One region of the Xanthomonas sp. NCPPB 3442 genome, then DNA from elsewhere that is predicted to be linked to it. Evidence: predicted binding sites of a transcription regulator. Region 1 holds the regulator's gene; the other holds the start of a gene.
What was found. Region 1 encodes FliA, which starts transcription of late flagellar genes. Its sites were predicted from a motif close to TAAAGTTTNNCNNNCNNNGGCCGATAA; they were not measured.
Positions count from the first base shown of each region.

Region 1 (3,411 bases):
GTGGTCGCCCCGCCCGCCCCCGCTGCGCTGGCCGCAGTGCCGGTGGCGGCCGCGCCGATCCCGCAGAACGACGAAGAACTCAAGCAACTGCGCGGTGAGCTGGCGCTGATGCGGCAGATGATCGAGCGCGAAATGAACCGCCTCACCGACGAGCGCCTGCGTGGCTCGCCGGTGCGCGCCCAGGCGCTGGAACTGATGGACGACTACGGCTTCGACGCCGGCCTGACCCGCGATATCGCCCTGCAGATCCCGGCCGATACCGAATTGCACCGTGGCCGCGGCCTGATGCTGGGCTTGCTGTCCAAGCGGTTGCCAGTGTCCCCGGTCGACCCGCTGGAACGTGGCGGCGTCATCGCCCTGGTCGGCCCGACCGGCGCCGGCAAGACCACCACCATCGCCAAGCTCGCCCAGCGCTTTGCCGCCCAGCACGCCCCGCGCGACGTGGCCCTGGTCACCACCGACACCCAGCGCGTGGGCGGCCGCGAACAGCTGCACAGCTACGGCCGCCAGCTCGGCATCGCGGTGCACGAGGCCGACAGCGCCGAAAGCCTGCTGGACCTGCTCGAGCGCCTGCGCGACTACAAGCTGGTGCTGATCGACACCGCCGGCATGGGCCAGCGCGACCGCGCCCTGGCCGCCCAGCTGAACTGGCTGCGTGCCGCCCAGCAGGTCACCTCGCTGCTGGTACTGCCTGCCAACGCCCATTTTTCCGACCTCGACGAGGTCGTACGCCGCTTCGCCCACGCCAAGCCCCAAGGCGTGGTGCTGACCAAACTCGACGAGACCGGCCGCTTCGGCAGCGCCTTGTCGGTGGTGGTCGACCACCAAATGCCCATCACCTGGGTGACTGACGGACAGCGGGTCCCTGACGACCTGCACCGCGCCAATGCCGCCAGTCTCGTTCTTCGCCTTGAAGATTTGCGGCGCGCTGCCGATAAGCCCTGTACTCCGGAGCACAACCATGCAGTCGCGTGAATACGCCAAGCTGACCAACGCCTTCCCCCTGTCGGCGACCCGTCCCGAGCCTTTGGGCCCGGTGCGCACCATTGCCGTGACCGGTGGCAAGGGCGGCGTGGGGAAAACCAACATCTCCGCCAACCTGGCCGTGGCGCTTGCCGACATGGGCAAACGCACGCTGCTGCTGGACGCCGACCTCGGCCTGGCCAACCTGGACGTGGTGCTGGGCCTGGCGCCCAAGTACACCCTGGCCGACCTGATTGCCGGCCGTTGCACGCTCGATGAAGTCATCATCGAAGGCCCCGGCGGCGTGCTGGTGGTGCCGGCCGCCTCCGGTCGCCGCCACATGGCCGAACTGGCCCCGGCCCAACACATCGGCCTGGTCAACGTGTTCTCCGAACTGGAACGCGACCTGGACGTGATGGTCATCGATACCGCCGCCGGCATCACCGACAGCGTGCTGACCTTCTGCCAGGCCGCCCAGGACACCGTGGTGGTGGTCTGCGACGAGCCGGCCTCGATCACCGACGCCTACGCGCTGATCAAGGTGCTCTCGCGCGAACGCGGCGTGGACCGCCTGCAGATCATCGCCAACATGGTGCGCGACCCCAACGAAGGTCGCTTGCTGTACGACAAGCTCTCGCGCGTGTGCGAAAAGTTCCTCGGCGATGTGTCGCTGAACTATCTCGGCCATGTGCCGCAGGACGACTGGCTGCGCCTGTCGGTGCAGCGCCAGCAACCGGTCATCAAGGCCTACCCCGCCAGTCCGTCGGCGCAGGCCATCGCCGAAATCGCACGCCGTACCTCGCGCTGGCAGGCCCCGACCGTGCCGCGCGGCAACGTCGAGTTCTTTGTCGAACGCATCATCCAACGGGGAGTGGCCGCATGAGCACCGCTACCGCAACCACGGCCAGCGCGCAGTACCGCGCCGTGCAGCGCAACAACGCCAACGACGTGGTGACCCAGCACGCCGACCTGGTCCGCCGCATCGCCCACCATCTGGCGGCGCGCCTGCCGGCCAGCGTGGAAGTGGACGACCTGATCCAGGCCGGCATGATCGGCCTGATCGAAGCCTCGCGCAGCTACGACTCCGAACAGGGCGCTTCGTTCGAAACCTATGCCTCGATCCGCATCCGCGGCTCGATGATCGACGAGATTCGCAGGGGCGACTGGGTGCCGCGTTCGGTGCACCGCCGCGCCCGCGACGCTGCCGCCGCCGTGCGCAAGATCGAACAGAACACCGGCCGCGCCGCCGCCGCCACCGAAGTGGCCGCCGCGATGGAAATGCCGCTGCCCGATTACCTGCGTCTGATGGAAGATGCCGCACGTGGCCAGGTGCTGAGCCTGGAATCGCGCATCGAAGATCACGGCGAGCTGGACACCACCGCCAAGGGTGGCCCCAACCCGCAGCAGATGATGGAGCGTGGCGAATTTGGTCGCGAGCTGGGCAAGGCCATCGGCCAATTGCCCGAGCGCGAGCAGCTGGTGCTGTCGCTGTACTACGAACAGGAATTGAACCTGAAGGAAATCGGCGCCGTGCTGGGCGTCAGCGAATCGCGCGTGTGCCAGATCCATGGCCAGGCGGTGGTGCGTTTGCGTGGCCGCCTCAAAGTCTTCGAACTGGCCGATGCCGGCGTCGAAGTCGACGACTGAATTTTTCGCGTAATTTTTCGTGTTAGGAGCTTGATGTGAACAAGAACATGCGGATCCTGATCGTGGACGACTTCTCGACGATGCGACGTATCGTCAAGAATCTGTTGGGCGATCTCGGCTTCACCAACACCGCAGAGGCCGAAGACGGCAACAGCGCCCTGGCGGCGTTGCGTGCCGGCCCGTTCGATTTCGTGGTCACCGACTGGAACATGCCCGGCATGACCGGCATCGACCTGCTGCGCAACATCCGCGCCGACGCCAAGCTCAAGCACCTGCCGGTGATGATGGTGACCGCCGAAGCCAAGCGCGAGCAGATCATCGAAGCGGCCCAGTGCGGCGTGAACGGCTACATCATCAAGCCGTTTACCGCCCAGACGCTGGAAGAAAAGTTGGGCAAGGTGTTCGAACGTCTGGCGGCGACCGCCTGATGAACGCGACCATGGAAACCGATGCCGAACGTGCCGCGTTGATCGAGCGCCTGCAGAACGCACTCGATGCACTGGAAAGCGGTGACCAGGTCGCCTGGCGTCGCGAGGTGGATCATCTCGCCGCCCTGCGCACGCGCCCGATGATGCAGAGCCTGAGCCGGCTCGCCCGCGAACTCGGCCAGGCGCTGGGCGAGCTGCCCACCATCCCCGAAGAAGCCGGCGAACTGGACGATGCCTGTTCGCGTCTGGACCACGTGGTGGAAATGACCGAAAAGGCCAGCCATCGCACGCTGGATCTGGTCGAAGAATGCCGCGAGCTAGCCAACCAGCTGCGCAACGGCGGGCTCAATCAGGACCAGGGCGCGCTGCTGGA
Region 1 covers NZ_CM161514.1:2,455,416-2,458,826, reverse strand. Annotated here, with positions in the region: gene flhF (flagellar biosynthesis GTPase FlhF) at 1-975, shown strand, start outside; gene AC1POX_RS10680 (MinD/ParA family protein) at 962-1,846, shown strand; gene AC1POX_RS10675 (RNA polymerase sigma factor FliA) at 1,843-2,610, shown strand; gene cheY (chemotaxis response regulator CheY) at 2,646-3,038, shown strand; gene AC1POX_RS10665 (protein phosphatase CheZ) at 3,038-3,411, shown strand, end outside.

Region 2 (3,411 bases), 1.9 Mb from region 1:
AACCGCCGTTGTGCCCGCGGCTGGATTGCACATAGCCGGCACTGCGCAGCCCGGCCATGGTCCGGCGCACCACCACCGCATTGGTCGACAGCATGCTGGCGATCTGCTCGGAGGTCATCGGCTGCGGGCTTCTGGCCATGTGGAGCAACACGTGCAACATGCGGGAAAGGCGGCTATCGGTGCGCATGCGGTCCTGGGTCGTTCGATCGGTTCACGGCAACCAGCGGTCGCCATCGGCCGGCAGATTGTGCCGCAGCATCGCCTCGATGTCGCAGCGCGGGTGCGTGCACCAGGATCAGCACACCGCCCATTGATCGCGCCCAGCGGTCTTGGCGGCGTACAGCGCAAGATCGGCCTGGCTCAGCAACACATCCAGCCCGGTGTCGGCGACGATGCGCACCGCGCCCATGCAAAAGCGCACCGGTTGGTCGGGCGGCAGGCCGGCGATGTCGATCGCTGCCACCGCACTGCGCAGGCGCGTAAACACCGCGGGAATCTCCTCTTCGCCACAGCCCGGCAGCACCAGCAGGAATTCTTCGCCGCCCAGGCGGCCCAGGCGATCCTGCGCGCGCAAGGCGAGCCGGGACGCACTGGCCAGTGCCTTGAGCACCGCATCGCCGGTGGCGTGCCCATACACGTCATTGATCTGCTTGAAGTGATCCAGATCGATCAATGCCAGCATGCCCGGCGTGTGCGAGCGCAAGGCCTGCTCGATCTGCTGCTGCGCCTCGGTGCGAATGGCGCGCCGGTTGGGCAGGCCGGTGAGTTCATCGCGCATCGCCAGCCGCGACAACTGGCGGCGGTGCCGTGCGCCGAAGGCCAGCACCACCAGTGCACCGAGCAGCAACAGACAGGCCGCGCACAACGCGATCCACAGCGTCCGCTGGCCCGCTTCGCGCGCCTGCAGTGCCAGCTGCGCGGTCTCGCTGCGGCGGCGCAGCTCGGCCGTTTCGGCACCGCGACGTGCGTCTTCGTAGCGCGCCTGCAACCGCAACATCACCGTATCGCGCTGGCGGTCCAGGCTCTGCGCGCGCAGCGCGTTGGCGCGTTGCAGTTCCTGGTAGGCCTCTGCATGGCGGCCGCGGAATGCCAGCGCCTGGGCGATCGCGTCCACCAGTTGCGCACGACGGTTCAAGGTCAGGTTGGGATCGTCCGCGGCCTTGGCGGCGACGATTTCGGCGTCCAGGCCCTCAGCCTTCAACGCGATCAAGGCCTGCAGCAAGACGGCATGACACGCCGCAACGCGCCCGATATTGCCTTGCTGCTGCATCAACGGCAGGGCTTCGCGGGCCATCGTCAATGCAGAAGCGGCATCGCCGGTTTCGATCAGGGCCTCGCTGGCGCTGGTCAGCGCTGCAGCCACGCCGGCCTGGTCGCGCAGTTCGCGGCTGAGCGCCAAGGCGCGCCTGAAATGCAGCAGCGCCGCTTCGGGTTGCCTGGTTGCCAAGGCAGTGCCGAACTCGTATTCGATCAGACTGCGCTGGAAGCGCGCCGGCTGGTCGTGCAGGCGTGCGAGCGCACGCTGCAGATAGTCTTCGGTTTCGCTGTCTTCGGCGGGCCGACCACCGACGCGGCTGGCCAATGCGCCCAGTTGCGTCAACGCATCCAGCTCCAGCCCCAGGAGTTTTTCGCGCGCCGCACATTGATAGCTGGCCTGCGCCGCACTCCAGGATTCATCGCTGCTGCCGGAGGCGAGCATGCTCCACATGTCGACCGCCTCGACTTCGCACAGCAGATCGTTGCGGCCCAGCGCGCTGGCCCGTTGGCGCAGCGCTTCCAGCCGCGCCACCATGACGCGATTGGGGTTTTCGCGCACGTCGCTGAGCGCCTGCACGATATCCAGCCACAGCTGCGCCTGCGAGGTGCTGCCGTGCAGCTGGTCGAGCTTTCCGCGCGCCTGCGTCAGCGCCACCTGGCGGCGTTCGCTGTCTTCCAGCGAAATAAGCACGCGCGCCTGCGCCAGCAAGGCCCAGAACTCGGCCTCCACGTCGTGGTCGCCGCTAGCCCGCTGCAGTGCGCCCTGTGCGATCTGCAAGGCGACCACCGGGTCGTCGATGGTCGCCGCTTCGATCGTCTTCCACGGCTGCGGCTGCGCCGACACCATGCCACTGCCCAGCAGCAAGGCAAACGCAGCGAGCCCATGTCGCCACCGGACCACGCACATGCTCATCGCGTCATCATGTCGAGGACGGGCCGCAGCGTGCGCACGCCAAGCCGATGCCATCTGCGCATACGTGGCGGCTTGCTGGTTGCTGCGGCATTTCAAGCACTCCCACGGTTGGATGGCGATGGAATCCAGCGGAAATTCAGGCCAAACGGTCATTTCCCGATGTGATGCGACTGTCATGATGACCAACGCACACGACAGCGCACGTGATCGACGCGCAAACGGTCGCGTTCGTTATCGGCCCAGGCGGGCCACTCTTGAATCCGGATGACGGGAGAGCGCAGCACATCGCATGGGCGCGCAGACGGCAGCCAGACCCGCACGTCGCCTGGCTATCGCGCGATGCGCCTGAGGCACGGCGACACGCAGTCCACCCCATCTGCTCGATCGCCTGCCATCGCGATGCGACGAGACGGCAACCCCACGCGCCGGTGGGTGAAGCTCCCCCGGCGCGGCCGCGTAAACTGCCGCACGGCAGCTGCCGCCCCTCGATCTTCCGGAGACGCCGTGATCTCACACCTGCCCCGCGCGCTCACCCTGCTCGCCATCGCCTTGCTGTCGGCCTGCGCCACACAGGCCCCGCGTGCCCCGCAACGCTCGCCCGATGCGGTCAAGGCCGATATCGCGCGGCGCCTGCCGGCAACATTGCCCGACCGCGCCGGCTGGGCCAGCGATGTGTATGTGGCGCTGTCCTCGCAGGCGTTGGACACCAGCGCCGAGCACATCTGCGCAGTGCTGGCGGTGACCGAGCAGGAATCGACCTACCAGGCCAATCCGGTCGTGCCCAACCTGGGCAAGATCTCGCGTGCCGAGATCGACCGCCGCGCCAGCGCGCATCACATTCCCGGCTTCATGGTCGATGCCGCCCTGCGTCTGAGTTCGCCGGATGGGCGCAGCTATGCCACGCGCATCGCTGCCGCGCGCACCGAACAGGAACTGAGCCGCATCTTCGAAGACTTCACCGGCAGCGTGCCGCTAGGCGCGCGGCTGTTCGACGGGTTCAACCCGGTGCACACCGCCGGACCGATGCAGGTGAGCATCGCCTTCGCCGAGCAGCATGCGCAGCGCTACCCCTACCCGCCCGGCGATTCGATCCGCCACGAAGTCTTCAGCCGCCGTGGCGGGCTGTGGTTCGGTACCCAGCATCTGCTGGGCTATCCCGCCAACTACGACGCGCTGCTGTACCGCTTCGCCGATTTCAACGCCGGCTGGTACGCCAGCCGCAATGCCGCCTTCCAGGCCGC
Region 2 covers NZ_CM161514.1:4,371,063-4,374,473, forward strand. Annotated here, with positions in the region: gene AC1POX_RS18935 (Rrf2 family transcriptional regulator) at 1-187, opposite strand, end outside; gene AC1POX_RS18940 (GGDEF domain-containing protein) at 296-2,170, opposite strand; gene AC1POX_RS18945 (DUF1615 domain-containing protein) at 2,675-3,411, shown strand, end outside.
Region 2: the regulator FliA is predicted to act here: its motif matches at 2,402-2,428, upstream of AC1POX_RS18940 (GGDEF domain-containing protein).